DNA from 2 places in the Pradoshia sp. Z4_20 genome. Region 2 is predicted to be linked to the other one. Evidence: predicted binding sites of a transcription regulator. Region 2 holds the regulator's gene; the other holds the start of a gene.

Region 1 (3,434 bases), on a different contig from region 2:
ATTTGCTTTTTCGTGATTCATGGATATCCCCCCGTTGCTTTTTTTTATTATAAGTCAGATGAAAAGAAAAATCAACTAAATATTTAAATTATTCAGAAAATTTACTTTGGTAGTTTGAAATAGTTATTTATCATATACCCAGAATATAAAATGAATTAACCGTAACAATCATGGGGGTTCTGGGTTAAAATTGAAATTTTGGTGAATAAACCAATTATTTTGAAATATTATGTTATATTGAAATTGTAGTAATATTGTAGGATCTATAAGGAGGAAGCCATGGAAAAGAACGTGATTAGCAGGAGAGAGGATTACGAAATAAGTCCATTTACATTTGCTGTTGTTCCAGTAGAATATGGATCGAAAACGTATTCTAAAGTAATTGAATTTGATGAAGAAATTTTAGTACCTTTTAGACCATCTGAAGTAGTAAAATCAAGCTGTGATTATTTTGGAGCTGATTATCCTGGTAGATGTCAGTCGACGAAAAAGCTCCTCGGTATCTCGCATAAAGTGCCGATATCGTTAGAACCGGCTAATCGCCTATTCTTTTTTCCTACTACATCTCCTGCAAAAGAATCGTGTATTTGGCTTTCTTATGAGCACATTGTATCCAGAGTTAAGATTGATGCGACTAAAACACAAATCAATTTTCATAATAAACAATCTATCGTTGTTCCGGTTTCCTATAGTATTATTGAAAACCAGATGCTCAGAACGGCGATGTTGAAGTCGAAGCTGCTTCAAACCTTAGCAGAGACGGAGCGTAAGACACATTATTTATATAATGCCATGCAAGTTAATGATAGGAATTCAGATTTCCAAACAAAGTATGGTTTAATGCATTCATCAAATAGTTATAAGGAAAGTTGATGTATACTTATTGCTGTTAATTTTTCAGTTGGTCAGTCCACTGCTTCAAAAAATAATACTCCAGTAATTCCTGTACTTTATTTCGAATACGGGGATTGAAATAATTATGATATTCCTCATAGCCTTTATACAGAAATAAAAAGGAGGTAAATGATTCGTCTCTTTTTGTTTCTTCCACTTTGAGTTGATGTGTCCTCATATAGTGGCTTGCATGTTTCAATTCCGCTTGGACCTGTTTCATGGTTTCATCAATTAATAATATGTATGGTTGTTTTAATTTAAGGGGCGATGCTTTTACCACTTGAAGGTCTCGGGCAAGTACGGTGAGGACCATGGGTAGATAGATCGCTTTTTCCATTATATTGCGCTCTTCTGTAGGGATGCGGGTCATGTAATCGCGTCCTTTCAATGTCTGTAAAAAACGAACATACGTTCCTATATAGAATAATCGCTTTTCACATTTTTGACAAGTTTATTTTCTAACTAATTCTCTCCTTACAGCAATCTGATATAATAGGGGTAAGGATTGTTTCAATCTAATGTATATGGGGATATTTATATAGTATGGACTGAATTTGTTATTTGTTTGTGAGGAGAGACTATGGATCTTAATTGGTTAACAGAATGGCTAACATTGGAGCATTTAGCCGAATTAATAAGTGATTATAGAAACTTAGGTCCCATTCCGGGATTGTTGCTCCCGTTTGTTGAAGCGTTCCTTCCTTTTTTGCCTTTGTTTGTTTTTGTGACGGCTAATGCCAATGCTTTTGGCTTATGGATTGGATTTCTTCTCTCCTGGACAGGTGCTGTCGCTGGTGCGATGGTTGTGTTTTATTTGTCCAGAAAATATGGAAAGAAAAAAGCCCTTTCATTTTTACATAGACATTCGGCTGTGCAAAAAGCGATGCTCTGGATCAATCATCATGGATTTGGCCCGTTGTTTATCTTGCTTTGTTTCCCATTCACTCCTTCCGCGATCGTAAATATAGTTTGCGGATTATCTGACATTAGTCCAAAACAATATATGCTTGCTGTCTTTGCAGGGAAATTGGTCATGATCTTTACTATTAGTTATATTGGCCATGACATTATGTCTTTAATTCGCGAACCAGTAAAAAGTATTATTGTTGGTATCGTCATTTTCCTTTTATGGCTAGTAGGCAAACAAGTAGAAATCCGTTTGAATCGGGTGGAACAGAAGGACCATTCGTAGAATGGAAGGATATCTGTGAAGAGTGAAAAAAGCAGTTGTTAATAATTGACTGAAAGTTTATAATTATAACTAAATTATTCCATTAAAGGAGGTGTAGAGATGAATCGTTCTGTGAAGGTATGTTTGCAATGGCTTGAAAACTTGTCATTGATCCGTGCCATTTTTCATGTGCAATTTCGCCAAGGGGGTAGTCTGCCCTTTTCAGGAAATTTCATATGAAAAAGAACGATAATAAGTCTCTATACCCTTGATAAAATAGGAATTCAAAAGCCATGGGGAAGTCTTATATCGACTTTCCTATGGCTTTTTTTCATGTACAGGGTATGAGCATGAGAGGGGTTCATACACATGATTGTATGCAGTGTACAGCAAATTGAAAAAAACTATGGCGGAACAAAGCTACTTGAAAATATTACGTTTGAGATCAAGGAAGGAGAACGAGTTGGATTCGTCGGGCGGAATGGCTGTGGGAAATCAATAATTCTAAAAATGATAGCAGGCGTCGAAACAATTGATGAGGGGGCTATTCACATTAAAAAGGGTGCAGCAATAGGTTTGCTGTCACAGATCCCTGACTTTACTGACGGTATCACGGTATATGAATGCTTGCAATCTGCTTTTAGCCATATGGTTGAGCTGAAGGAGAGACTGGATAAACTGGAACATAGTATGGCAACTGATATTAATGAAAGCTCATTGGCTCGTAGTATAGAACAGTATGGAGAAGTTCAGGAGCAGTTTGAACGGCTTGGTGGCTATGAGATGGACAGCACGATTATGAAGATAGCCAATGGGCTGATGCTCGATTTGATGCTCGATAAACGTTTTGTTTCCTTAAGCGGAGGTGAGAAAACAAAAGTTTGTTTAGGAGTGCTGCTTCTGCAAAAGCCAGATCTCCTATTGTTGGATGAACCAACCAATCATCTGGATATTGGTGCAGTTGAATGGCTTGAAGGATTCCTCGAAGACTATGATGGGACAGTTCTGATTGTCTCGCATGATCGATTTTTCCTGGATCGAACGGTTAAGAGGATTTTAGATTTGGACGATGGAGAGATATTCGTATACGAAGGAAACTACTCTGAATTCGTGCAAGCAAAAGAAAAGCGGCTTCTGGAAGAATTTAATCAATATAAGGAACAGCAGAAGAAAATCAAAAAAATGAAGGAAGCGATAAAACGATTGCGGGAATGGGCCAATCAGGCGAATCCGCCGAGTGAAGGATTGCATAAACGTGCCCGCAATATGGAACGTGCCTTAGAGAGAATGGAGAAAATTAAGCGGCCTATTTTAGAAAGACGTAAAATGGACCTAGACTTCGACCTATCTGAGCGAAGCGGTAAAGATG
Region 2 (3,434 bases):
AATTGCCTGTGCATTAAAGACAGGTGAAGAAGAAAAGGATATTGCAAATGCCACGCATTATTCCTGCACAATTGAAATGTTTACCGAGAAAGATGAATTCGACGTCATGGTTATAGACGAAGCGCAAATGATCGCAGATAAAGATCGTGGGTTTTCTTGGTTTAGAGCTATTAATAAAGCGCGTGCTCGGGAAGTTCACATCATAGGCAGTCACAATTCGAAAAGGATGATTCTAAATCTGCTTCAGGGAAATGATATTGAAATTCATGAATACAAACGTGATATACCGCTGATTGTAGAGAAAAAACCTTTTAAGATCGAACATACCAAGGCAGGAGATGCATTGATTGTATTTTCTCGAAATAAAGTGCTTCAAACCGCTTCAAAGCTGGAGAGAAACGGCCATAAAGTAAGTATAATCTATGGAAGTATGCCTCCTGAGACAAGAGCTAAACAAATTCAGAGGTTCATTAACAGGGAGACGCGAGTGATTGTATCTACAGATGCTATCGGGATGGGGCTCAATCTACCGATTAGGCGGGTCGTTTTTCTGGAAAATGATAAATTTGATGGCACGAGAAGGCGTTTATTAACCTCCCAGGAAGTAAAGCAGTTAGCGGGCCGTGCCGGCCGTAAAGGTATATATAATGAAGGAAGAGTGGCATTTACTGATCAAATTGGTTTAATGAAACGGTTGTTAAATGGTGAAGACCGGCCGATCAGTACATTTACAATAGCACCTACACAGGGTGTATTTGAACGTTTTAAACGTTATCACTCGAGTTTTGATCAATTCTTTGAATTATGGGATGAATTTAAAAATCCTTCCGGCACAACAAAAGCACCGCTTACTCAGGAAAAAGCTTTATATCATTTAATTCGCCATGAACAAATAGAAGGACGAATGTCGATAACTGATTTATACGGTTTTCTGCATTTACCTTTTTCAGCGAATGAGGAGAGCCTCGTTAATCAATGGCTCTATAATATGAAAGCCATTGTGGATAGAAGAGAATTGAGAGAGCCTTTAATAAAGAAAGATTCCTTGGATGAACTTGAATTATCTTATAAATCAGTAGGATTGCATTTATTGTTTTTGTATAAATTAGATCGAAGAAGTGAAACGGTCTATTGGGAGCGAGTAAGAGAAGAAATCAGTTCAGATGCACATAATCAGTTAAGAAAAGGGGTTAAAAAATATCAAACAAAGTGTCGGTCATGCAATAAGCCGTTAAGTTGGAATTATCCATTTGCTATTTGCCAGTCGTGTTATGAAGAGAGTAAACGATCAAGATACTATTACAAAGGATGGGATATATAGGACCTTCAAGCTTGCAATCAAAATGGTTGCAAGCTTTTTTGTATCACATAATAATATTATGTAAACAACGAGATAAATAAAAGTATTAATCTATTTATAAAATGGAATACGCCAATTCTTAAATGCATAAGTTTAATAGAGATAATAGATTTTAAACACAAAAGTAGAACCGGCTGAAAGCCGGTCCCAACGTTCTTATTGAATATTTCTGTATAACCCGATCACTTTGCCAAGGATGCTGACATTTTGTAGAATGATAGGCTCGAGCATAGAATTTTCAGGCTGCAGACGGAAATGAGTATCTTCTTTAAAGAAACGTTTAACGGTAGCTTCATCATCTTCAGTCATGGCTACGACAATTTCACCGTTGTTTGCTGTATGCTGCTGGCGAACAATTACATAGTCACCGTTAAGTATTCCAGCTTCAATCATACTGTCGCCCATAATTTCTAGCATAAACACATTTTCATCGGCAGGAGCCATATGCTCAGGCAGAGGGAAGTATTCTTCTATATTTTCGATAGCTGTAATAGGCTGCCCTGCAGTTACTTTCCCGATTAATGGTACATTAACTGAATTTGTTTTTGGAATATGGTCATGTGGATCCATATCCAGGATTTCAATAGCACGTGGTTTGGTAGGATCTCGTCTGATGAGTCCTTTGCTTTCCAATCGCGCTAAGTGACCATGAACCGTGGAACTTGAAGCCAGTCCGACTGCTTCGCCAATTTCTCGAACGGAAGGCGGATAGCCCTTCGTTTTTACTTCTTCTTTAATATATAGCAAAATATCCTGTTGCCGTTTGGATAATTTAGTAGTCATCTCCCGCACCTCTTTTAGCTTTTCTTGTTTTTAGTATATCATTTCCTGTTTAACAGTACAAACATAAGTTCGTTTTTTGTATTGACACAAAACGTTTGTTCGGTTTATACTTGATTTATATTAAACGAACATACATTCGATGGGGGTTTATTTATGAAAAAATTATGGACTTCTTATAATTATTCAATCTTGTTTTTTATAGGTCTTTTCTTATTAATAACTACAATGATAGTAACAAATATTGAAGCACCAAAAGACGATTATCAACAAATCACGGTTAAAAAAGGAGATACAGTTTGGGATATGGCTGAACGTTTTGACGGCAGCGAAATGACACAGACTGAATTTGTCTCTTGGGTTCAGGAACATAATGACTTGCACATTAATCATTTAAAGGAAGGGCAAACGATTGTGATTCCTGTAAAGAAAATGAACGAAAATACAGAAATGCTACACTTAGCAGATTCTGATAAATAACTATATAATCAGTAAGGTCGGGAATGTTTCCCGGCCTTATCTATATGTAAAGAAGAATGGTGAGAGAAAATGAAGGTTGGAATTTATTGCAGAGTCAGCACAGATAAAAGTTCACAGGAAACATCACTGGAAAGGCAGGAGCAGGAGTTAACAAGACTGGCTGCCATAAAGGGGTTCGAGGTGGTAATAATCGAGAAAGAACAAGCCAGTGGATATGATTTAGAACGAGAAGGCATTCTAATCTTGCTGGAAAAAATGAAAAATAGAGAAATCGAGGGTCTCTTGATTCAGGATGAAACAAGACTGGGCAGAGGAAATGCCAAGATTGCTCTATTACATTGCATCTATAAAGAAGGGGTTAAATTATATACGGTTACTCATAATGGTGAGCTTGAGGTTTCTGAAACAGATGCCATGCTTTTGCAAATCATCAGTATAGTAGAGGAATATCAGCGAAAATTACAAAACAGTAAAATCAGAAGAGGGATGAAACGAGCAATTGAAAATGGATATAAACCACAAAGAAATTTAGCAAATCAACATCTTGGAGGCGGAAGAGAAAGGTCAGAGGTACCTTTACAGGAGGTTATTGAGCTGCGTATTAAAGGATTAACATTTGCTGAAATTACGGAGAATTTAAACAGAAAAGGCTATGATCTCTCAAAAGCCACCATTCATCGAAGATATTCAGAATATATGAAAAAGAATACTAATCAATAGTTCATTCTTGAAAATTACGCAGTTTTTCTATACGATGACAATATCTACTTATATTTTATATAGAAGGAGCAATACCATGCTGCCAATGCATAAA

The links. Region 2 encodes LexA, which represses DNA repair genes until DNA is damaged. Its sites were predicted from a motif close to CGAACATATGTTCG; they were not measured.
Region 1: a site for LexA is predicted at 1,296-1,309, ahead of AC4BHP_RS10025 (YhjD family protein). Genes of this name have one in related genera too.

Annotation. Positions count from the first base shown of each region.
Region 1 is NZ_JBZAJD010000003.1:1,122-4,555, reverse strand. It holds gene AC4BHP_RS10035 (IDEAL domain-containing protein) at 1-21, opposite strand, end outside; gene AC4BHP_RS10030 (competence protein ComK) at 280-873, shown strand; gene AC4BHP_RS10025 (YhjD family protein) at 890-1,264, opposite strand; gene AC4BHP_RS10020 (TVP38/TMEM64 family protein) at 1,475-2,086, shown strand; gene AC4BHP_RS10015 (RAxF-45 family protein) at 2,186-2,305, shown strand; gene abc-f (ribosomal protection-like ABC-F family protein) at 2,435-3,434, shown strand, end outside.
Region 2 is NZ_JBZAJD010000008.1:134,867-138,300, reverse strand. It holds gene AC4BHP_RS16005 (helicase-related protein) at 1-1,321, shown strand, start outside; gene lexA (transcriptional repressor LexA) at 1,517-2,143, opposite strand; gene yneA (cell division suppressor protein YneA) at 2,297-2,620, shown strand; gene AC4BHP_RS15990 (YneB family resolvase-like protein) at 2,690-3,340, shown strand; gene AC4BHP_RS15985 (DUF896 domain-containing protein) at 3,417-3,434, shown strand, end outside.